Linked DNA regions of Humidesulfovibrio mexicanus. The protein of the gene in region 1 binds, or shares a complex with, the protein of each later gene. Links are inferred from orthologs where the notes say so. Each region holds a gene or a part of one and is shown in the gene's direction. Other genes may lie near its edges.

The links.
Region 2: the proteins of tsaE (region 1) and tsaD are in contact, whole or in part, in a crystal structure (PDB 6N9A), measured with the Thermotoga maritima proteins. The link is inferred for Humidesulfovibrio mexicanus from one-to-one orthologs. Residues at the interface, in WP_004082108.1 of Thermotoga maritima: Leu37, Gly38, Lys46, Lys57, Val59, Lys60, Ser61, Thr63, Phe64, Thr65, Leu66, Met67, Val69, Pro71, Tyr82, Arg83, Leu84, Asp86, Asp88, Phe89, Asp93, Ile128, Asp130, Glu131, Arg134; in WP_004082750.1 of Thermotoga maritima: Cys10, Asp11, Arg49, His50, Leu82, Gly84, Gly135, Gly136, Glu154, Thr155, Leu156, Asp157, Asp158, Ser159, Glu162, Asp165, Lys166, Arg169, Leu170, Tyr175, Lys213, Thr214, Leu217, Tyr218, Gln221, Arg222, Asn324.

The regions. Positions count from the first base shown.
Region 1 is NZ_FZOC01000002.1:377,997-388,888, reverse strand. The notes cover bases 1-3,000. They hold tsaE (tRNA (adenosine(37)-N6)-threonylcarbamoyltransferase complex ATPase subunit type 1 TsaE), read left to right. Parts: upstream 1-1,245; coding sequence 1,246-1,755; downstream 1,756-3,000. Other genes in these bases: cimA (citramalate synthase), read left to right, coding at 2,986-3,000; CHB73_RS05500 (aspartate kinase), read left to right, coding at 1,752-2,963; CHB73_RS05510 (CBS domain-containing protein), read left to right, coding at 779-1,246; CHB73_RS05515 (NAD(P)H-hydrate dehydratase), read left to right, coding at 1-785. Also shown: more of cimA, read left to right, coding at 3,001-4,626; CHB73_RS05490 (MBL fold metallo-hydrolase), read left to right, coding at 4,626-5,447; alcohol dehydrogenase-like regulatory protein ErcA, read left to right, coding at 5,558-6,727; CHB73_RS05480 (sensor domain-containing protein), read left to right, coding at 6,717-9,317; CHB73_RS05475 (DNA internalization-related competence protein ComEC/Rec2), read right to left, coding at 9,298-10,892. UniProt on the Escherichia coli protein: Required for the formation of a threonylcarbamoyl group on adenosine at position 37 (t(6)A37) in tRNAs that read codons beginning with adenine.
Region 2 is NZ_FZOC01000001.1:115,281-126,135, reverse strand. The notes cover bases 4,426-7,388. They hold tsaD (tRNA (adenosine(37)-N6)-threonylcarbamoyltransferase complex transferase subunit TsaD), read left to right. Parts: upstream 4,426-5,323; coding sequence 5,324-6,454; downstream 6,455-7,388. Other genes in these bases: trxB (thioredoxin-disulfide reductase), read left to right, coding at 6,871-7,388; trxA (thioredoxin), read left to right, coding at 6,546-6,863; fbp (class 1 fructose-bisphosphatase), read left to right, coding at 4,426-5,318. Outside these bases: CHB73_RS00700 (protein-L-isoaspartate(D-aspartate) O-methyltransferase), read left to right, coding at 1-300; CHB73_RS00695 (Mrp/NBP35 family ATP-binding protein), read left to right, coding at 427-1,314; pgsA (CDP-diacylglycerol--glycerol-3-phosphate 3-phosphatidyltransferase), read left to right, coding at 1,337-1,897; CHB73_RS00685 (hypothetical protein), read left to right, coding at 1,939-2,214; CHB73_RS00680 (FtsB family cell division protein), read left to right, coding at 2,224-2,544; CHB73_RS00675 (tetratricopeptide repeat protein), read left to right, coding at 2,528-3,364; CHB73_RS00670 (hypothetical protein), read left to right, coding at 3,527-4,264; more of fbp, read left to right, coding at 4,299-4,425; more of trxB, read left to right, coding at 7,389-7,800; CHB73_RS00645 (outer membrane protein assembly factor BamD), read left to right, coding at 7,793-8,518; CHB73_RS00640 (hypothetical protein), read left to right, coding at 8,607-9,425; fusA (elongation factor G), read left to right, coding at 9,463-10,855.

The DNA.
Region 1 (10,892 bases):
AGCTCTGCGGCCTCGGGGCCCTGCGCGCCGGGGCCGGGCTGGTCACCCTGGCCTGTCCGCGCGGCGTGCTGGCCGAAGCCAAGGCCGCCATGCCGGACCTCATGGCCCTGCCCCTGGGGCAGTCCGGCCAGGCCCGTTTCATGCCCGATTGCCTGGAGGAGTTGCTGCCGCACTTGAGCCGCTTCGGAGCCGTGGTCATCGGCCCCGGCCTTGGGCGCGATGCAGGCTCCGGCGAATTTCTCGCCGCCTTCGCCACCGCCTTCGCCCGGCACTTCAGCCAGGAGATGGGCAAGGCCTGGGCGCCGCCCTGCGTTTACGACGCCGATGCCCTGTTCCACTTGGCCCAGTCGCCGGGGCTCATGGCCGAGCTGCCCGCAAACGCCGTGCTGACGCCGCACCCCGGCGAGATGGCGCGCATTCTGGGCATGGGCATGGGCGAACTGCAGGCCGACAGGCCAAGCGCGGCCCGACGCTTCTGCCAAACGCACCCGCAGGTGCTGGCCTTGAAGGGCGCCGGAACCCTGGTGGCCCAGAACGGCGTGCTGCGCCTGTGTCCCATCGCCGCGCCCAACCTGGCGGTGGGCGGCTCCGGCGACGTGCTGGCCGGCGTCATGGCCGCCTGCCTGGCGCGCGGCATCGAGCCGCTCTCCGCCGCCTGCCTGGCCGTGCACTGGCACGCCCTGTGCGGTCGCCGCCTGGAAGAGGATTTCCCCCTCCGGGGCAACCTGCCCACGGAGATCGCCCATACCCTGCCACTTGTCCTCAAGGAGCGCACATCATGCTGAAGGCCATCGACATCATGACCCCGGACCCGGTGACCCTTTCGCCCGAAACCGACATCAGAAGCGCTGTGGCCCTGCTCATCGAGAAGAAGATCAACGGCGCGCCCGTTGTGGACGCCAAGGGCAAACTCGTGGGCGTGCTTTGCCAAAGCGACCTTGTGGCCCAGCACAAGCAGGTCACCATGCCCTCGCTGTTTTCCATGCTCGACGGCTTCATCGCCCTGTCCAGCCGCGAGGACTTCGAGCGGGAGATACGCAAAATTGCCGCAAGCACCGTGGCCGACGCCATGACCCCGCACGCCAAGTCCGTGTCTCCGCACACGCCCATCGACGAGATCGCCACGGTCATGGTGAACGAAAAGCTCTACACCCTGCCGGTAGTGGACGGCGGCAAACTTGTGGGCGTGGTGGGCAAGGAGGACATCCTGCGCACCCTGCTGGAACATCACGACGCCAAGGCCTGATGACGCGGCTTTTCCTTCCCGACGCGCAGGCAACCCTGGCCCTGGGCGCGGCGCTGGGGGTCGCCCTGGCCGCCGCGCGCGGGGAGGGCGGAGGCTCCATGCCGCTGCTGCTTTCCGGCCCGCTCGGCTCGGGCAAGACCACCCTGGTGCGGGGGCTGGTCTCCACCCTTCCTGGCGCACACGCCGCCGAGGTCTCCAGCCCCAGCTTCAACATCGTAAACCTGTACCCCACCACCCCGCCCGTGGCGCACTTCGACCTGTACCGCGTGGCCGGGGCCGCGCCGGACGAATTCTTCGACGCGCTGGACGCGAAGGATGTTCTGGTGGTGGCCGAGTGGGCCGAGAACCTGCCCCCTGGCGAACGTCCGGACGAGGCGCTGCTCCTCGCCTGGACCCCTGTTCCCTCTGGACGGGCGCTCGAAATCAGGGCATGGGGAAAGGCGGCCGAGGCCCTGCTGGACGCCCTGGCCCCTAAGCTCAACCAATGGCGGAAGGAATCCTCACAATGAAGAACATCGTGGTGCAGAAATTCGGCGGCACCTCCGTGCGCAACCTGGAGTGCATGAGGCAGGTGCTGAACAATGTTCGCCGCCCCTTGGCAAACGGCGACAAGGTCATCGTGGTGCTTTCGGCCATGGCCGGAGAAACCAACCGGCTCATCGCCCTGGCCAGGCAGTGGTCCGACCACCCGGACCCGGCGGAGATGGACAGCCTTGTCTCCACCGGAGAGCAGATCTCCGTGGCCCTTTTTTCGATGATGGCCAAGGACGAGGGCATCAAATGCCGCAGCGTGCTCGGCTTCCAGATTCCCATTGAAACGGACAATTCCTACGGCAAGGCCCGCATCGAGGACATCGACTCCGAAAAGCTGCTCAAGATGCTGGAGATTGACGACGTGCTGGTGGTCGCGGGCTTTCAGGGCGTGGACGCCATTGGCCGCATCACCACCCTGGGGCGCGGCGGCTCCGACACCTCTGCCGTGGCCGTGGCCGCAGCCCTCAAGGCCGAGATGTGCGAAATCTACACCGATGTGCCCGGCGTGTTCACCACCGACCCCAACATCTGCGCCGAGGCCAGGAAGATCGACCGCATCTCCTATGACGAGATGCTGGAAATGGCCAGCATGGGTGCCAAGGTGCTCCAGATCCGTTCCGTGGAATTCGCAAAAAAATACAACGTTGCCGTTCATGTGCGCTCGACCTTCAGCGACGAGCCCGGCACCATGGTCACCCAGGAGGATACAGTCATGGAAGCAGTGCAGGTCTCCGGCGTCGCCTACGACAAGGACCAGGCGCAAGTCACGCTGGTGGGCGTCATCGACGAGCCCGGCGTCTGCGCCTCCATCTTCACGCCCATCGCGGAGAACAAGATCCTGGTGGACATGATCGTGCAGAACCCCAGCAAGGACGGCCGCACGGACATCACCTTCACCGTCACCCGCGCCGACCTCGACGCCACCCTGAAGCTCATCGAGGGGCTGAAGGGCGAGATCGGCTACCAGGCCCTGCTCTCGGACAAGAACGTCAGCAAGGTCTCGGTCATCGGCGTTGGAATGCGCAACCACTCCGGCGTGGCGGCCAAGGCCTTCCGCGCCATGCGCGACGAGAACATCAACATTCTCATGATCTCCACCTCGGAGATCAAGCTCTCCTGCCTCATCGAGGACAAGTACACCGAACTTGCGGTGCGCACCCTGCACCAGACCTTTGTGGGCTAAGAACAAAAGGACAGGAATCATCATGCGCCAGGCCAGCATCTACGACACCACCCTCCGGGACGGCACGCAAGCGGAAGAAATGCACCTCACCACAGAGGACAAGATCCGCATCGCCTGCAAGCTGGACGAGCTCGGTGTGCACTACATCGAGGGCGGCTGGCCCGGCTCCAACCCGACGGACAAGGCGTTCTTCAAGGAAATTCAGAACTACGCCCTGAAGAACGCCTGCGTCGCGGCCTTTGGCAGCACCCACAACGCCAAGACAACGGCCGAGAACGACCCCAACCTCAAGGCCGTCATTGAGGCCCAGGTGGCGGCGGCCAGCATCTTCGGCAAGACCTGGGACTTCCACGCCACCCACGCCCTCAAGGTGAGCCTGCAGCGGAACATCGAGCTCATCTCCGGCAGCCTGGCCTTTTTGCGCCCGCACCTGAAGGAGCTCTTCTTCGACGCCGAGCACTTCTTCGACGGCTTCAAGGCCAACCCGGACTACGCCATCGCCTGCCTGAAGGCCGCGCGCGACGCCGGGGCCGACGTGCTGGTTTTGTGCGACACCAACGGCGGCGCATTGCCTGCGGAGGTGGCCGAGATCATCGCCAAGGTGCAGGCGACGCTTCCAGGGGCCGCCTTGGGCATCCACGCCCACAACGACGCCGAGCTGGCCGTGGCCAACAGCCTGGAGGCCGTACGCCTGGGTGCGGCGCAGGTGCAGGGCACCATGAACGGCTATGGCGAGCGCTGCGGGAACGCCAATCTCTGCTCCATCATCCCAAGCCTGGAACTCAAGATGGGCGTGCGCACCATCGGTCCGGAAAACCTCAAAAAGCTTGCCGGGATATCCCACTACGTGGCCGAGACAGCCAACCAGCGCCCCTTCCCGCGCCAGCCCTATGTGGGCGGTTCGGCCTTCGCCCACAAAGGGGGCGTGCACGTCAGCGCCGTGGTCAAGAACCCCCAAACCTACGAACACATCGACCCGGCCCAGGTGGGCAACGTGAGCCGAGTGCTGCTCTCGGATCTGGCCGGACGCAGCAACATCCTGTTCAAGGCGCGCCAGTACGGCTACGACCTGGAAAAGGACGACCCGGCGGTGCTGGACCTGCTGGCCGAGCTGAAGCGCCGCGAAAGCATGGGCTACGACTATTCCGTGGCCGAGGCGAGCTACGAGATCCTCTTCTTCCGCATGATGGGCTGGAGCAAGCGCTACTTCCAGATGCTGAACTACCGCGTGCTCGACGCCGTGAACGACGAGAAGGAGCCCTTCAGCGAGGCCACGGTGATGCTGCAGGTGCGCGGTGAGGTGGCCCACACGGCGGCCACGGGCCACGGCCCGGTGAACGCCCTGGACGTGGCCCTCAGGCGCGCGCTGGAGCCCTCCTACCCCACCCTGGCGCAGATGCGCCTGCTCGACTTCAAGGTGCGCGTCATGTCCATGGCGGACAAGAACGGCGGGGGCACGGCCTCCTATGTCCGGGTGCTCATCGAATCCGGCGACCGGCAAAACCGCTGGAGCACCGTCGGCGTGTCGCACAACATCATCGAGGCCAGCTGGCAGGCGCTTGTGGACTCCATCAACTACAAGCTTTTCAAAGACGACCCGCAAAAGTGGCCCAGACCGGGCGGCAAGCACGACGCCACCGCTCCAGGGGAGGTCCGGCGCTGATGCCCACGCAATTTGAAATAGCCATCCTGTGCGACAACGAATCCTGCGCCCCCGAGTTCGGCAGCGAGTGGGGGCTTTCCATGGCCCTCACCCTCGCCGATGGGGCGCTGTGGCTGTGGGACACGGGCAAAACCGGCCTGTTCCTCAAAAACGCTGTGGCGATGGGCATCGATGTGGCGCGCGCCCAGGGTCTGGCCCTGAGCCACGGGCACTACGACCACACCGGAGGGATTTCCGCGCTTCTTGCGGAAGGATTCACCGGCACCATCCACGCCCACCCCACCTGCGCCAGTGACCGCTGGTCCGCTGACCCCAAGGGGCCGCGCCACATCGGGCCGCCAACCCCGCTGCCGACGTTTGTCCCGGCTGGCCCCATCACCAAACTCGCGCCCGGCCTGACCATGATCACCGACATCCCCCGCGAGCAGGGCCGTTTCCAGGCTGTGCAGGGCTTCTCCTACGACCGCGACGGCCGCCAGCCCGACAACGTCCCCGACGACGCCTTCCTTGTGCTCGACACGGCGCAAGGCCCGGTGGCCGTGCTGGGCTGCTGCCACAGCGGACTGGCTAATTCCCTGGACTGCGCGCGCGACCGCCTGGGCATCGCATCCTTCCATGCCGTCCTGGGGGGATTGCATCTCTACAAAGCCGACACGAACGCGCTGGAGGAAACCGCCGATGCGCTCCATCGGCATGGCGTCTGTCTGCTTGTGGCCGGGCACTGCACCGGTGCGGACCGCTTCCAGGACTTGCGAGGTCTTTTGCGCGGCTGCAAAACAGAGTACATGGCCGCTGGTCGGCGCTATACCTTCCGAGCTTAGCCGACCGACATTCTTCCCCCACCCCTCTTCCATTCTTCAAACTTCTGCGGTACGTAGACCATAGAAGTTTATCGCGTCATACACGACGCCAGTCGATGGAGGAGGAATACATGACCACCACGTCACTGCTTGATCTGCGCAAGTTCCTCGCTCCGGAATCCGTGTTCGGAGGAGGCGCGGCCACCCTTGCCGGGCGCTACGTACAGAATCTCGGCGCGCGTCGCGCGCTGCTCGTCACCGACCCCGGCGTGCTGGCCCTTTCCTGGTTCCCAGGCATAATGCAAAGCATCTGCGATGCGGGTGTTGAAGCGGTGCTCTTCTCCGACATCCACCCCAATCCGCGAGACCACGAGGTCATGCTCGGCGCCGAGCGCTACCGCGAAAACGCCTGCGACGCCATTGTGGCCGTTGGCGGCGGCAGCCCGATGGATTGCGCCAAGGGCATCGGCATCGTGGTGACCAACGACCGCAACGTGCTGGATTTTGAAGGCGTGGACAACGTGGCGCATCCCGGCCCTCCGCTCATCTGCATTCCCACCACGGCGGGCAGCTCGGCCGACGTGTCCCAGTTCGCCATCATCAACGACACCTCGCGCAAGGTCAAAATCGCCATTGTCAGCAAGGCCATGGTGCCCGATGTGGCCCTCATCGACCCGCTTTTGACCTTGACCATGCCGCCGGGACTCACCGCGAACACCGGCGTGGACGCCCTCACCCACGCCATCGAGGCGTACGTCTCCAACGCCCACGGCCCAACCACGGACCTCTTCGCGCTGGACGCCATCAGGCGCATCTCCCAGTGCCTGCCCCAGGCCATAGACTGTCCGGAAGACGCCGAAGCCCGCGCGGGCATGATGCTCGGCAGCATGTACGCCGGCCTGGCATTCTCCAACGCCATCCTTGGAGCGGTGCACGCCATGGCCCACAGTTTGGGCGGGCTCATGGACCTGCCGCACGGCCAGTGCAACGCCCTGCTCCTGGACCACGTCATCGCCTACAATTTCGATGCCGCGCCGGACCGCTATGCGGACATAGCCAGGGCCATGGGCGCCGAACTGGCGCCAACGGCAAACCATGAGGAAAAACGCGACGCGGTGCTGTCCCGGGTGCGCGCCCTCAAACACGCCGTTGGGGTCACCGGCGGCCTGGGGTCCCTCGGCGTCACCGAGGCGGACATCGACGGACTGGTGAACTTCGCCCTGCACGACCCGTGCATGGTGACCAACCCCAAGGCCCCCACGGCGGGGGACATCCGAGCCGTGTACCAGAATGCCCTCTGATCCGAAAAACGCACCGGACTCGCTGCGCGACAGGCTCATCGGGCTTGGCGAGCGCTCCATGGCCAAGAGCTATTATCCGGAACTGCGGCGCAGGCTGGACGAACTGGAGCGCTTCCGTTCCGTTGTGGACCACGCCAACGACGCCATATTCATGTTCCTCACCGCCGACTGGAGCGTGGCCGATGTGAATGAAACCGCGCTCCTGATGCTCGGCCTGTCCAGGGCCGAGGCCATAGGCGCGCACATCTCGCGCTTTTTCCCTCAGGAAATCGCCGCCCGCTACGCCGGGGCGCTGCAAGCCACCGGCGATCTGCACTTCCGCAACGGGCATATCGTCACCTCCCTTTCCGGCGCCGAGGGCCACAGCGTGCCCGTGGAAATCACGGTGACCCTGCACAGCTTCGCGGGCACGGGCTACGCCGTGCTCATCGCCCGAGACGTCACCGTGCGGCAGATGATCGAGGCCGAACTGGACAAAAGCCGCCAGCTCTTCGCCTCCTTCATGGAAAACTCTCCGGCCATGGCCTTCATAAAAAATCTGTCCGGCCGCTATGTCTTCTGCAATCCCGCCTTCGGGGAATGCCTGGGACTGCCCCCGCAGAAGATCATCGGTCGGCTCGACACGGACATCTGGCCCGAGGACGTGGCCGCAATGCTGCGCGAGTACGACGCCTACGTCCAACGGGAGGGCAAGCCCCTCATGGTGCAGGAGCAGGTGCGCCTGCGCTCCGGCGGCCCAACGCGTCATTTGCAGGTCTCCAAGTTTCCGCTCATGCAAAACCGCACCATCACAGGCGTGGCGGCAATCGCCGTGGACATCACCCGCCAGGTGCAAACCGAGCAGGCCTTGCAGCAAAGCGAGGACCGTCACCGCATCGTGGCGGAGTACACGCATGGCATGGAATGCTGGATCGGCCCCGCGGGCGAAATGCTCTACGTAAGCCCCTCCTGCGAACGCATCACCGGCTATCAGCGCGAGCACTTCCTGCACAATCCTCGCGGGCTGGAGGACCTGGTGCACCAGGCCGACCTGGACGCCTGGCGGCGATTCCACGCCCACGGGAAGGACGACGAGTCGCTCGATTACCGCATCCGCCACCGCAACGGTTCACTGCGCTGGGTCAACGAGGTCAAGCGCGATGTCATGGGCTCCGGCGGGGGCTCCATGGGCACGCGCATCAGCCTGCGCGACATAACCGACCGCAAGGAAATGGAGATACAGCTCCGGCACTTGGCCCTGCACGATCCGCTTACCGGCCTGGCCAACCGCACCCTCTGCCTGGACCGCATCCGGCAAGCCATGGAGCGCAGCCGAAGGCGCACGGCCCACTCCTTCTCACTCATCTTTCTCGACCTGGACCGCTTCAAGATATTGAACGACAGCCTGGGCCACACTTTCGGCGACCAGGTCCTGGTGACGGTGGCCGACATGCTGCGCAAGAGCATCCGCTCCTTCGACACGGTGTCGCGCTTCGGGGGCGACGAATTCGTCATCCTGCTTGAAGAACTCGCTTCCCCGCGCGAGGCCATCCAGGCCGTGCAGCGCATCAGAAACGCCCTGCGCCAACCCTTCTCCCTGGGCGGCCACGAAATCCAGCTCACCGCAAGCCTCGGCATAACCCTGGGCGGACAGGGGGCGGAAACCCCGGAAGACCTGCTCCGCAATGCCAACGTAGCCATGCACCAAGCCAAAAAAGCCGGGCGCAACCGCTTCAAGGCCTTTACCCAGGCCATGCTGGAACGCGCCAGCCGATTGCTGGTGCTGGAAACCGACCTGCGCGGAGCGATCAGCAGAGGCGAATTCTTCCTGGTCTACCAGCCCATCGTGCGACTGGACAACGCCGCCGCCCTGCACGGATTCGAGGCCCTCATCCGCTGGCGGCACCCTCAGAACGGGCTCATCTCTCCTGGCGAGTTCATCCCCGTGGCCGAGGAGTCCGGCCTCATCGTGGACATCGGGCTCATGGTCCTGCGCGAGGCCTGCCAGACGCTTATGAGCTGGCGCGCGGACTCGCCCTATGCCCGCGAACTGGTCATGAGCGTGAACCTCTCCCCGCGGCAATTCTCCGACCCAACCCTTGTGGAGGACGTAAAGACGGTGCTCGCGGAAACCGGTCTGCCTCCGCAGGCCCTCAAGCTGGAAATCACCGAGACCGCAATCATGGACAACGCAACAAGCGCCGTGGACAAGCTGCGCAGGCTCAAAAGCCTGGGCATGGCCCTGTCCATCGACGACTTCGGCACCGGTTACTCCTCCATGAGCAGCCTGCAGCAATTCCCGCTGGACACCCTCAAAATCGACCTGTCCTTCGTGCAGCGCATGGAAACCGGCCCGGAGGGCCTGGAGATCGTCAAGGCGATCATCAGCCTGGCGCACTCCCTCCAACTGCAGGTCATCGCCGAAGGGGTGGAACGCGAAGTCCAGCGCGATCTGCTGCGCGGCCTGGCTTGCGAGTACGCCCAGGGCTACCTGTACGCGCGCCCCCTGCCCACCCAGGAGGCATGGGAATACATGCGGCGCAGCCTGAACCGCCCCACGAGCGGAAACGACGGAAACAACGGAAACGGCCTCAAGGCCGGGCGGAAGTAAGGCCGAACTCCCGGCCCGGCCCCGCCCAGGCCAGACGCAGCATTCCGCGCCACGGCGTCGCCGCGAGGGGAATTCCCCGCCCGGCCAGTTCGGCCGCAACGTCCGCGTTGGGAAAGCGGTACTGGTTCAAAAAGCCGCAGCTCGCCAGCGCCAGGTCCGGCGCAACGGCTTCGTACAACATTCCGGACAGGCTCGACTTGGACCCATGGTGCGGCAGCAGCAGCACGGCGGCGCGCGCATCCACCCCGGCGTCCAGCATGGCCTCGATGCCGTCGCGCTGGATGTCGCCCGGCAAGAGCGCCAGCCCCTGCCCGCGCCAGACAAGACGCAACACAACCGATTCGTCGTTGGCGTTGCGCCCTGCGTATCCGTCCGCCGGGTGCAGAACCTCAAGCACGACACCTTCCCCCAAATCCAAACGCTCCCCGGCGGTAAGAACGCGCGGGGCCAGCCGCCCGGCGTTCACGCCCTCGGCAAGGGCCTGGTCCAGTGCAAGGCCCAGCCGTCCCTCCGGCCAGCGGCCATTGGTGTAGAACGCCCCAACGCGAAAATGGCGCAGAATCCAGGCCAAACCCTGGGCATGGTCCGCGTCCGGATGCGTCATGACCACGGCGTCGAGTCTGGGCGGCCTGCCCCAGGCAAGCGCCGGAGCGACAACGGACCGGCCGATGTCAAAGGTCGGGCTCATGGCCCCGCCGCCGTCCACGAGCACTCGCCTGCCGCCAGGGGCCTCCACCACAACGGCCTGGGACTGCCCAACATCCAGCACGGACAGCCGCACCGCATCGCGCATCTCGTCTTGGGCCAGCAAGGCGTGGGGCCAGACGACAAGAAGCAGTCCGCACAGGGCCAGCGCGGCCGGGGGCGTCGGTCTGTCCGGCCGAAGGCTGGCCGACGCCGCTGCAAGGAGAGCCGACGCGCCGAGCAGCTCGGGCCACAGGGGCCGCAGCACGGCCCAGGTGGGAAACCAGCCCCGCGCGGCCAGCAGATGCAGGCAATCGAGCATCCAGCCCTGGACCAGCGCGGCGAAGGACAAGACGGCGGCGGACGCGGTCTCCGCTCCTGGCGCAACCGCCAACGCAAGCCCGGCCATGCCCGGCAGTTGCACCAGCATACCCTGGACAGGCACCCAGGCCAGGTTGAGCAGGAAATTTGGCGGATAGGTTCCGAAGCACCAGAGGGAGATCGGCAAAAGGGCGAGGTTGGCGGAAAGCGTCAAGGCCAAGGCCTGCCAAACCCGCCGCGCCAGGCGCAAAGCGCGCCCCCGCGCCTGGGGAACCAGGGCGTCGAGCCAGGGATACAGGAAGGCCAGCCCGGCGACCGCCGCCACGGACATCTGCAAGCCCAGGTCGTACACGGCCAGCGGATCCCACACCAGCATGAGCGCCACGGCCAGGAACAGCCCGTCCACCAGGGGGCGACCCCGGTCCAGCAGCAGCAGGATTCCCCACGATCCGTACATGAGCGCCGCACGCACCAGCGAGGGGCTGCCCTGGCCAAGCCACACATAGGCTGCCACCAGCGGCAGCGAGAGCAGCACCGCGAGCTTCTGGCGGGGAATACGCACGTACACGC
Region 2 (10,855 bases), on another replicon or contig:
CGCGCGCGCGAACGGCTTTTGTCGCTTGGGCTGTTCAATATCCATGTGAAACAGGATGATGGCACTTTGGGATGGCCAAGCGCCGCGCCCTTCGACCGCATCATCGTCACCGCAGGGGGACCGGAGGTTCCCGCCCCTCTTGTGGAGCAGTTGGCCGAGGACGGGCGTCTCGTCATCCCTGTCGGCTCCAGTCGGCGCTCCCAGCGGTTGATCCTTGTTGAGCGGCAGCCGGACGGACCGCAATGGAGCGAGGTGTGCCCCGTGGCCTTCGTCGATCTCGTCGGTGAGCATGGTTGGTAGTCTGCGCCTGTGCCCCGGCCCCGCTGGCCTGGTCTCCTTCTTCACGATTTACACGCACGGCAAAATCGGCCATACTTCATTTTTGAAGGTCAAAAGCGCCATAATTCCGACCCTGGAGTGTCTATTGTGAGTTCGTGCACCGGTAGTTCCTGTTCCTCGGCCAACAAGGGTGAAACCAACGCAAAGCTGGCCATGCAGGATCAGCTTATTTCCCTTACCCTTCAGCGCATCCGCTACAAGTTGTTTGTCATGAGCGGCAAGGGCGGCGTCGGGAAAAGCTCCGTTTCCGTCAACATAGCCGCTGCGCTCGCCGCAAAGGGATTCAAGGTCGGGCTTATGGACGTGGACATCCATGGCCCCAGCGTGCCGCGGCTGCTTGGCCTCACGGGGCAATTGGAGCAGGATCGCGGCAGCCTCGTCAAACCAAAGCAGTACAACGACAACCTTCACGTGGTGTCCATGGACTCGCTGCTGCTGGATCCGGACCAGGCCGTGATGTGGCGCGGGCCCATGAAGACTTCGGCCATTCGCCAGTTCATTTCCGATGTGCAATGGGGCGAGCTTGACTTTCTGGTCGTGGACTCGCCTCCGGGCACCGGCGACGAGCCCATGACGGTGCTGAAGCTCATCCCGGACGCATTGGCCGTGGTCGTCACCACCCCGCAGGAAATATCCCTCGCCGATGTGCGCAAGGCGATCAATTTCCTTCAGTACGCCCAGGCCAACATTCTTGGCGTTGTGGAGAACATGAGCGGGCTTGCCTGCCCGCATTGCGGCAAGATCATCGATCTTTTCAAGCAGGGCGGCGGAAAGGAGCTGGCAGACCAGTACGGGCTGGAGTTCCTCGGCGCCATCCCCCTTGATCCAGCCACTGTCGTAGCCGGGGATATGGGGACGCCGGTGGTGCTTCTGCCTGGTGAAACCCCTGCCAAGACCGCCTTGCTGGCGCTTGGAGACCGCGTCGCCCATGCGGCTCAGACCAGCCTGGAGGCCGCTTCCACCGTCCACAAGTAGCACGGGGGGGCGCAGCCACGTTATGACCTTGAATCTGGCCAACATGTTGACCCTGGCGCGCATCTTTGCGGTGCCGGTCATCGTCGTGCTCCTGTATCTGGAACAGGCGATGCAAACTGTGTTGCTGGCCTATCTTTCCGCTATCGTGTTCGCTTTGGCTTCGCTCACAGACATGGCCGATGGCTACGTCGCCCGCAGGCAGAATCTCATCACCAACCTTGGGAAGTTCCTCGATCCCCTCGCGGACAAGCTGCTCATCGGGTCGGTGTTGATCATGCTCGTGGAGTTGGGGTGGGTCGAGGCCTGGATCGTTGTGGTCATCATTTGCCGCGAGTTGGCCGTGACCGGAATGCGCGGTGTCGCTGCCGACCGCGGGGTCGTCATCGCTGCGGATCGCTTCGGAAAGATGAAGACAATAGCCCAGAGCTTGGCATTGGTGCCCTTGCTGGCCCATTACCCGATATTTGGATACGATCCAGCGCCTCTCGGCATGTTTGTGCTTTATGTCGCTCTTGGACTTACGGTTTTTTCGGGGGGGAATTATCTGTACAATTTCTATAAGAACTGGTTACAAGCCGAGTGAGCAGGAAGCGGCGTTGCTGGCGACCGCTGCGGAGCAGGGTGATGAGCAATCCGGATGACAGCCATTTGGCGCGCATTTCCAACTGCCTCCAAACCATTTTGGATTTGGAGCCGGAATTGGAGAAGCTTGAGCTCGGCAAGGGCCTGCTTGAGGAGTTTGGCGTGCTCAAGGATTTTTTGCGCCGCATCGACACCGTGCTGTTGAACGAGGATGATGTGTCGCGCGTGGAGAGCGCCACCGCGAGTTTTCTTGAGGAGCTTCGTGCGCCGTTGGCACGTGTTCGGCCCAACGGACGCTTCGGCTCGCGCCTGCAGTGAGGACCGCACATGGCCCGGAGAATTCTGCTCACCGTGTTGGTCGCGGTCAACTTGGTGCTTCTGTTCCGTATCATTTGGAGCGACCATGGCGTCATCGCCTACATGAACATGCAAAAGCGCGCCGCGGAGCTTGAGAGACAATTGGGCGACGTTGACGCCAAATGTCTTGAGTTGAGCAACGAGATCCGCCGTCTGAAGACGGACCGCGCCTACCAGGAGATGGTCATTCGCGACAAGATGAACTACGTGAAAGAAAATGAAGTGCTGTATATCTTCTCCGACAGGACCGACGTACCCCAGGGGGCCGAGGACGATGAGAAGAAAGATTGAGTGGTATCAAGAGGTCTTGGCCCTCGAACCGGGGTCTCGCATTTTTTTCCCCCTCGCCAAGCTGTTTGTGGAGTTCGGCCAGCTTGAGGACGCCGAGCGGACGCTGCGGCAAGGGTTGGACCGCCACCCCGATTCCATGGAAGCGCGGCTTCTGCTCATCCAGGTGCTGACACGGCAGGAGCGATACGACGAGGCTCTGGAGCATATGCCCGCCGTCATCAAGCCACTTGAGCGCTATCCGGCTTTTTGGTCCCTGTGGGCGCAGCAGACTGCTGAAAAGGACCGCGATTTCTCCGTCTTCCTCATGCTGGTCGCCTCGCACTTCACTGATCGTCCCGTCAAATGGACCGATGTCGTCATCGAGGGCCTGAGTTCGCTCACCGAACGGCTTATCGGCCCCCTCAAGACCGGTGCGCGCAAACCGCGCGAGCATACAGTTTCTGCCCCACAGGCCCAGCCCGCGCCGGACCGTTCTGCCGCAGCGCTGGATGGCGCCGAAGCGGGGTACGACGGGCCCGCTCCTGAAGCGGGGAGCTACCGCACGCGCACCATGGCCGAGTTGCTCGCTTCTCAGGGCGATTTTGGCGGAGCTCTGGGCATCTACCGCGAACTTTGGGGGCGCGCCCTGGACGATCGCGAGAAGACCGACCTTTCCAGCCGCATCGCAACCCTTGAGGCAAACATGGCTGCGGCCCCGGCGGGAGAGGGCGGTCCTGTCCCACCACCCGCTGATGATCCCTTCGGAAAACACGCCAAGAACCGCCTGATGAGCACGCTGGAGGCCCTGGCCGCGCGCCTTGAGTCCCGCATCCAGGCCTGAGACAGCCGCAGAGGTCGCACAATCATGTCCACCCCCCTTTTCAGGTCAGGATGGTGGCGCGTTTCTCGCCGCCCCGTTTTGGTATCGTGCTTCGCCGTGTGCGTGGCGTTTCTCTCAGGCTGCGGCGCCGTTGGCCCCAGCTGGGAGACTGGCGTCAGCAGTATGCGCTCAACGATGAAGGACACCAAGGAGTTCATCAACCCCGCTCCTGCCATCGACGTGAATCGCTACAAGTGGGAGAATCCCAACCAGGAGAAGCTGGCCCTGCTGTTCTCGCCCGTGGATGCGCGGATCATGGCCCTCACCCGCTATGTCACCAGCATTGACTATCGTCCCGACGAGGCCTGGATCAACGCGTTGCTGACGCGTTTCCCCTGGGTAGACGGGGTCATTGTGGCCGATGAGAACGGGGAGATCTTGATGCGCAGGCCTCCTGTCCCCCTCAAGCGTTTCTCCGAGCCCTTGGTGTTCGAGTCCATCTGGCGCGAGACGTTGGTCAAGACCGTTGTGGACTACACCGCTCTTGGTCCGGAGCTGTACTTCGGAATGCCCAATTTCGACGGCGCGGATTTCAAAGGCCTGCACGTGATCAGCTTTGACCCGCGGGTGCTCTTTTCCTTTTGCCCCGAGCCGGAACAGCTCGTGATCGTCGATCCGCGCGCCCAGAAGCTGTGGACCTCGACGGAGACCCCTCCCGCTGGCGCTGTCGAACTGACCAATATCCCCTGGCTTGAAATCATGAAGGAAAAGATTCACGGCACGGTCATGGCCGGGGAAAAGCAGTACACGTGGCTGGCCCGGTTCATCGGGCGCGATCTGTTCGTCTTCGCCACCGAAAGCGCCAACGCAAGCATCGAGGACAAGGGGTTTTCGATCCCGTTCTTCGGCGGCAATTCGTAATCGGCGCAGCTCTGCGCGCACGGAGGACCCCCTCATGGCCCAGCAAATCACCGTCACCGAGCATCTGCTTTTGCACCAGAAGCAGGTCCCCATGGCCACCGGCCGCTTCACCCGTCTGTTCAACGAGTTGATTCTCTCGGCCAAGATCATCCAGCGCGAGGTGAGCAAGGCCGGGCTTGTGGATGTGCTCGGCTTCACCGGCGACGTGAACGTCCAGGGTGAAGAGGTCAAGAAGTTGGACGAGTTCGCCAACCGGGTGCTCATCCACAGGCTTTCCCGCTGCGGGGCACTGTGCGCCATGGCCTCCGAGGAGAACGCCGACATCATCGAGATTCCCGACGGCCTGCCCACCGGGGACTATTTTGTCATTTTCGATCCCTTGGACGGCTCTTCGAACATCGACGCCAATGTGAGCATCGGGACCATTTTTTCCATCTACCGTCGCAAAAGTCCCAGCGATACGCGCCTGCTCGCCTCGGATTACCTCCAAAGGGGATCGGACCAGGTCGCCGCAGGGTATATCCTCTATGGCTCTTCCTGCATGATGGTCTTCACCACCGGGGACGGAGTGAACGGATTCACGCTTGATCCCAGCGTGGGCGAGTTCCTGCTTTCGCACCCCAACCTCCGCATTCCGGAGCAGGGCAACATCTATTCCGTCAACGAGGGCTACTATCACTATTGGGACAAGCCGACCCTTGACGTTCTGGCGCATTTCAAGGCCGTGGGCATGAGCCGGAAAAAGCCTTGCAGCCTGCGGTACATCGGCTCTCTCGTGTCGGATTTCCACCGCAATCTGGTCTACGGCGGAATCTTCATGTATCCCTCGGACAACCGCGACCCAAGCAAGCCAGGGGGCAAGCTGCGTCTCATGTGCGAGGCCGCGCCCATGGCCTTCATCGTCGAACAGGCGGGGGGGCTCGCCACCGACGGCGTCCGCCGCATCCTCGACATCGTGCCTGAGCACCTGCACCAGCGGGTGCCGCTCTTCGTCGGCTCGCGGTTCGACGTGGAAAAGGTCCGGGAAATCTACACCGCCGCGCAACAGGCATAGGCCCAGTGCTCGTCCTCGGAATCGAGACCTCTTGCGATGAAACCGGGGTCGCCCTGATTGATGATGGGCGGCTGCTTGGCGAATCCTTGGCCTCGCAAACGGACATCCACGCCGTATTCGGCGGAGTGGTGCCGGAAATCGCCTCGCGTGAGCACCAGAAGATGCTGCCTGGCTTGTTTCACGATCTGTTGCGCAAGACCGGAGCTTCGCCGGAAGGCCTCTCCGGAGTCGCCGTCGCCCGCGGCCCCGGCCTGCTCGGCAGTCTGCTGGTAGGACTTTCGTTCGCCAAGGGGCTGTGCCTGGCCACAGAAGCTCGGCTTGTTGGCGTCGACCATCTCCACGCGCACATCCTTGCTGCGGGATTGCAGGAGCAGATGCTGTTCCCCGCCCTCGGGGTGCTGGTTTCGGGCGGCCATACTCACATCTACCGCGTGGACGATCCCACGCGCTTCACCCTTTTGGGCCGCACTTTGGACGACGCCGCCGGCGAGGCCTTTGACAAGGTGGCCAAGCTGCTCAATCTTCCGTATCCCGGCGGGCGGTATCTTGACGAGATGAGCCAGGGGGTGGAGCCCGAGCGCTCCATGTTTCCCCTTGCCTATGTGCACAACGACAATCTCGACTTCAGCTTCAGCGGCCTCAAGACCGCAGTTGCCGAGCGTCTGGCCGCGAGGCCGCACTTGCCCTTTCCGGTCATGCCACAGGCCGAAGTCTTGCTCCGTGGCGGGGTCTTGACCGCTCACCCGCATCCGGCTGAACTGTCGCTTCTTGCCGCCTCGTTCAATTACGCGGTGGCCGAAACGTTGCGGGTCAAGGTGGCCCGGGCTTTGGATCGCGATTCCGAACTGCGTGCTGTTGTCGTGGCCGGAGGCGTTGCGGCGAATTCCCATGTGCGCGCGGCCCTACGCGCCGAGGCCGAGGGCCGGGGCCTTGCGGCGCACATGCCAAAGCCTTCCCTCTGCACGGACAACGCCGCCATGGTGGCCCACGCGGGGTGGCTTGCCCTGCGTGAAGGATATTCTCACGGTCTTGATCTTGAAAGCATTCCACGTGGCCGCGCCGTGCCGCGCGATTGGACCCGCGATGCACCGATGCTGCAGGCCATGCGTCTTGACAGAATTGGGCCGGGGAACTAGTTTGCCGAACATGCGGCATGGCCTTCATCCTACAGGCCAGACGACAAATTACGCATAGCACCAACGACACCTCAAGGCTGAAGGAGAGAGTATGGCTACCCAGGTGACTGACGGCAATTTCGAGCAGGAAGTCCTCAAAAGCCCGGTTCCCGTTCTGGTGGATTTTTGGGCTCCCTGGTGCGGCCCCTGCCGCGCGATGGGTCCCATCATCGACGAATTGGCGGTTGAATTCGAAGGCAAGGTCAAAATCTGCAAGATGAATGTGGACGAGAACTCCGCCAGCCCAAGCCGCTTTGGCATTCGTGCCATCCCCACCCTGATTCTGTTCAAGGATGGAGAGGTGGTGGACCAGTCCACCGGCGCCGTTTCCAAGAGCAGCATCAAGGACATGATCGCCAAGAAGGTCTAACTTAGGTATGAATACTTACGACGTTGTCGTCATCGGCGGTGGGCCTGCCGGGCTCACCGCCGCATTGTATCTTGTGCGCGCTGGCGTGAATACCGCCCTGGTCGAGAAGCTTTCTCCCGGCGGGCAGGTGCTCATGACCGAAGAAATCGAGAACTACCCCGGGTTTCCAAAGCCTGTTAAGGGCTATGAGTTGGTGGACAAGTTCGTCGAGCACTTGAATAATTATGAACTGTCTCGCCATTCTGACGAGGTGCGCTCCATCACCGCCGCCGACGGCGGCTACGACATCAAGGTCGGCGACGAGGTGTTGCGCGCCAAGGCCGTGGTGTTGTGTTCCGGTGCCCGCTACAAGCGCGTAGGCACCCCGGGAGAGGATTTGTACACCGGACGGGGCGTGTCCTATTGCGCCCTGTGCGATGGCAATTTCTTCCGTGGCAAGACGGTCGCGGTCATTGGCGGCGGCAATTCAGCCCTCGAGGAGTCTCTGTACTTGGCCCGGCTGGTGGACAAGCTCCACCTCATCCACCGTCGCGACGAATTCCGTGGAGCCAAGTGCTACCAGGACAAGTGCGTGACCAATCCCAAGATCAGCATTCTGCGAAGCACCGTGGTCGAGGAAATCAAGGGAGACCCCTTCAAGGGCGTAACCTCCGTGGCCCTTAAGAACGTCAAAAACGGTGGCAAAAGCGAACTTGCCGTTGATGGCGTGTTTGTATTCGTCGGCTTCGAGCCTGTGTGCCCGTTTGTGCCGGAAGGCCTTGGGCTTGATCCCGCGGGGTTCATTGTCACCGATTGCGAAATGCGCACCAACCTGCCTGGAATTTTCGCCGCTGGCGATGTCCGCAGCAAGAATTGCCGTCAGGTGGCCACCGCAGTGGGCGATGGCGCAACCGCCGCAACCGCCGCGTACGCCTACCTGGAAGAATTGAATGCATAAGCGCTTTGCGTCACTCCTGCTTCTGTTGCTCCCGCTCCTGTCGTCTTGCGGGCTCATCGACTATTATTTTCTTCCCCCACCCGACGACACCGCGCAGGAGCTTTTCGAGACCGGCATGGACCACATGCGCGACAAGCATTATTCCAGCGCCGCAGAGAACTTCCTGAAGCTCAAGGATCGTTATCCTTTCAGTCCGCTTACCCCGAAGGCTGAAATTGCGCTTGGCGACGCCTATTTCCTGGATGGCAAGTTCCCCGAGGCCTTGGACGCCTACAAGGAGTTCGAGAACCTTCACCCCAGCAGCGAACAGATTCCGTATGTACTGTTCCAAATGGGCCTGAGCAACCTGAACCAATTCCGCACTATCGACCTACGCCAGGACAACGTGAAGGAGGCGCTGGAAATTTTCTATCGCCTTGAAGAAGCCTATCCCAACTCGGAGTTTTCCGAGTCGGTAAAGCAGAACATCGCCCGTTGCCGTAAGATTCTGGCCGAGCACGAGATCTTTGTTGCGGATTTTTACTGGCGTACAAGTCAGTTCGGCGCCGCGTGGCATCGCTACATGTATGTCCTGGAGAATTTCGCAGACGTTGTGGAATTCAAGGAATACGTGAAGAAAAGGGCCGAGTATTCCTACTTTGAATACCAGAAGGTGCTGTCCGAAGAAGAACGCGAGCGCATCCAGTGGACCTGGAAGCGCCTGCTCAAATGGCTGTAGTGAAGGCAGCAGCAGGAAACGTGCCGCCATGGAGCCGCCCCTTCCAGAATTGCGCCCGAGCCCCTTTCCGGCCTGGACCGAGGGCCGGATGGTGCCTGAGGCCTGTTTTTCCCGCGCATATGCTTCGCTTGGCGATCGCAGCAGAAGTCTGATCAAGGGGCTCATCGCCCGGCATTACCAGCTTGATCAGCCTATGGGCCCCTTGTCCTGGACCCTGGACGAGCACTATCCGACCATGCGGCGGGAATCCCGCATGGCTCCCGTCTCCTTCGCGCTCTTGCTCGTTGACGACAGCATGAGCGCTCCGGCGTTTTTGTTGGCGGCCTTGATTCCTGCGCTTTGCGCACGTGTCCCGCATGTGCTTGTGGCCTGGATGGGGTCTCGTTCCGCTGCTCCTGACACGCTGCTGACCGCCTGCGAGCTTGCCGGCCAGGAACGTGTCGCCGCTTTTGGCCCAATCCAGGTGCAGCGGTTGCTTGACGCCTGCATGGCGGACGGTCGCCCCGGCGTCGTGCTCTATCCGGGAACCGCGGCATTGGCTCGTCTGCTGCAACGTCCAACGCTTGCAGAGCGTCTGGCTGCATCAACCGTGCGTCTGCTTGCGCTGCGTCGCCCCTGGCGAGTCGCTCTGTGGCGCGACACCGCCGATATTCCCCCAGCTGATGACGTGTCCTTGTTGTATGGCGTGCTGCAATGGGAGACCAACCGCCCAGGACAGGATACGCATGAGTCCGATTGGCTGGCATTTTGCAATGCGGAACGGGACTTGCTCGTTTGCCCGGACGAACGCGCACGCCAGGGCGGTGCGGCCGTGACGGTCGCCACCGGCAGCCTGGGCATGTGGCGCTGGCCAGGACTTGGCCCTCAGGCCTTCCTTGTCTGCAACGAGGTTTTTTCCCCAGCCTGATTCCCCTTGACCCGCATACACGCGAAGGCTGAAGACCGTGAGCAGGAAACCGCTTTCTTCCAAGTATCTGCAGTCCATCCGCAACATCGGCATCATTGCGCACATAGATGCGGGCAAGACGACGCTTTCCGAACGCATTCTCTTTTATTCCGGGCGTATCCATCGACTCGGAGAAGTCCATGAAGGTACGGCCACCATGGACTTCATGCCGGAGGAGCAGGACCGCGGCATTACCATCGCCTCTGCCGTCACCTCCTGTCAGTGGCGAGGGCATGTGGTGAACCTCATCGATACGCCAGGGCATGTGGATTTCACTGTCGAGGTGGAGCGCAGCCTGCGCGTTCTGGATGGCGCCATAGGGGTCTTCTGCGCCGTGAGCGGTGTGGAGCCGCAGTCTGAGACCGTGTGGCGTCAAAGCGAGTCCTATCATGTGCCCAAATTGGCCTTTGTGAACAAGATGGACCGGCTTGGGGCTGACTTTGACGCCGTGCTTACCTCCATTCGGGAGAAGCTCGGAGTCGTGCCTCTCGCCCTGCAGGTTCCCGACGGCCAAGGACAGGATTTTTCCGGCGTGTTCGATCTGCTTCGCATGGAGCGCCTTGAGTTCGATGCGGACAGTCGCGGGGCGGAGTACAGCCGCCGACCGCTTACCCAGGCCGAACGTGAGCGCGTTGCTCCAAGACGCGAAGCCATGCTCGAAACCCTCGCGGATGCCCATGACGGGATCATGGAGGCGTACCTGGCCGGACAGGATATTCCGGCCGAGACCCTTGTGGCGGCGATTCGCCAAGCCACGATTGCGCTCAAGCTCGTGCCTGTGCTGCTGGGCTCGGCCTTGCGCAACTGCGGCGTCCAACCGCTCATGGACGCAGTATGCGATTTCTTGCCAAGTCCGCTTGAGGCATCGCCGCAATGCGGCGTTGATCCAGCCAGCGGACTGCCAAAGTCCTTTCCGCCCGATCCCGAGGCTCCGCTTTCGGCGCTGGTGTTCAAGGTCGTCATGGACTCCGGCCGGAAGCAATCACTCTTGCGAATATATTCCGGGCACCTGGTTGAGGGGGAAAGCGTGCACAACGCCACGCGCGACTGCGAAGAGCGTGTGGCGAGGGTGTTCCGACTCCACGCCGACCGCAGGGAGAAGATCGAAATCGCCCGCGCAGGCGAGATCGTGGCGGCGGTGGGGCTTCGGTTCGGCGTCACGGGGGACACCCTGTGCCGGGCGGACAATCCCATCCTCCTTGAGCAGATGGCAGACTACAAGCCGGTGATCTCCCTGGCCATCGAGCCTCGAAACGCCGAAGAGGCGGACAAGCTCGACGAGGTGCTGCGGCGCTATCTTGTGGAGGACCCGACGCTGTCCGTGGTGCGCGACGAGGATACCGGTCAGGTGGTGCTCTCCGGCATGGGCGAGCTGCATCTTGAGGTTTTGT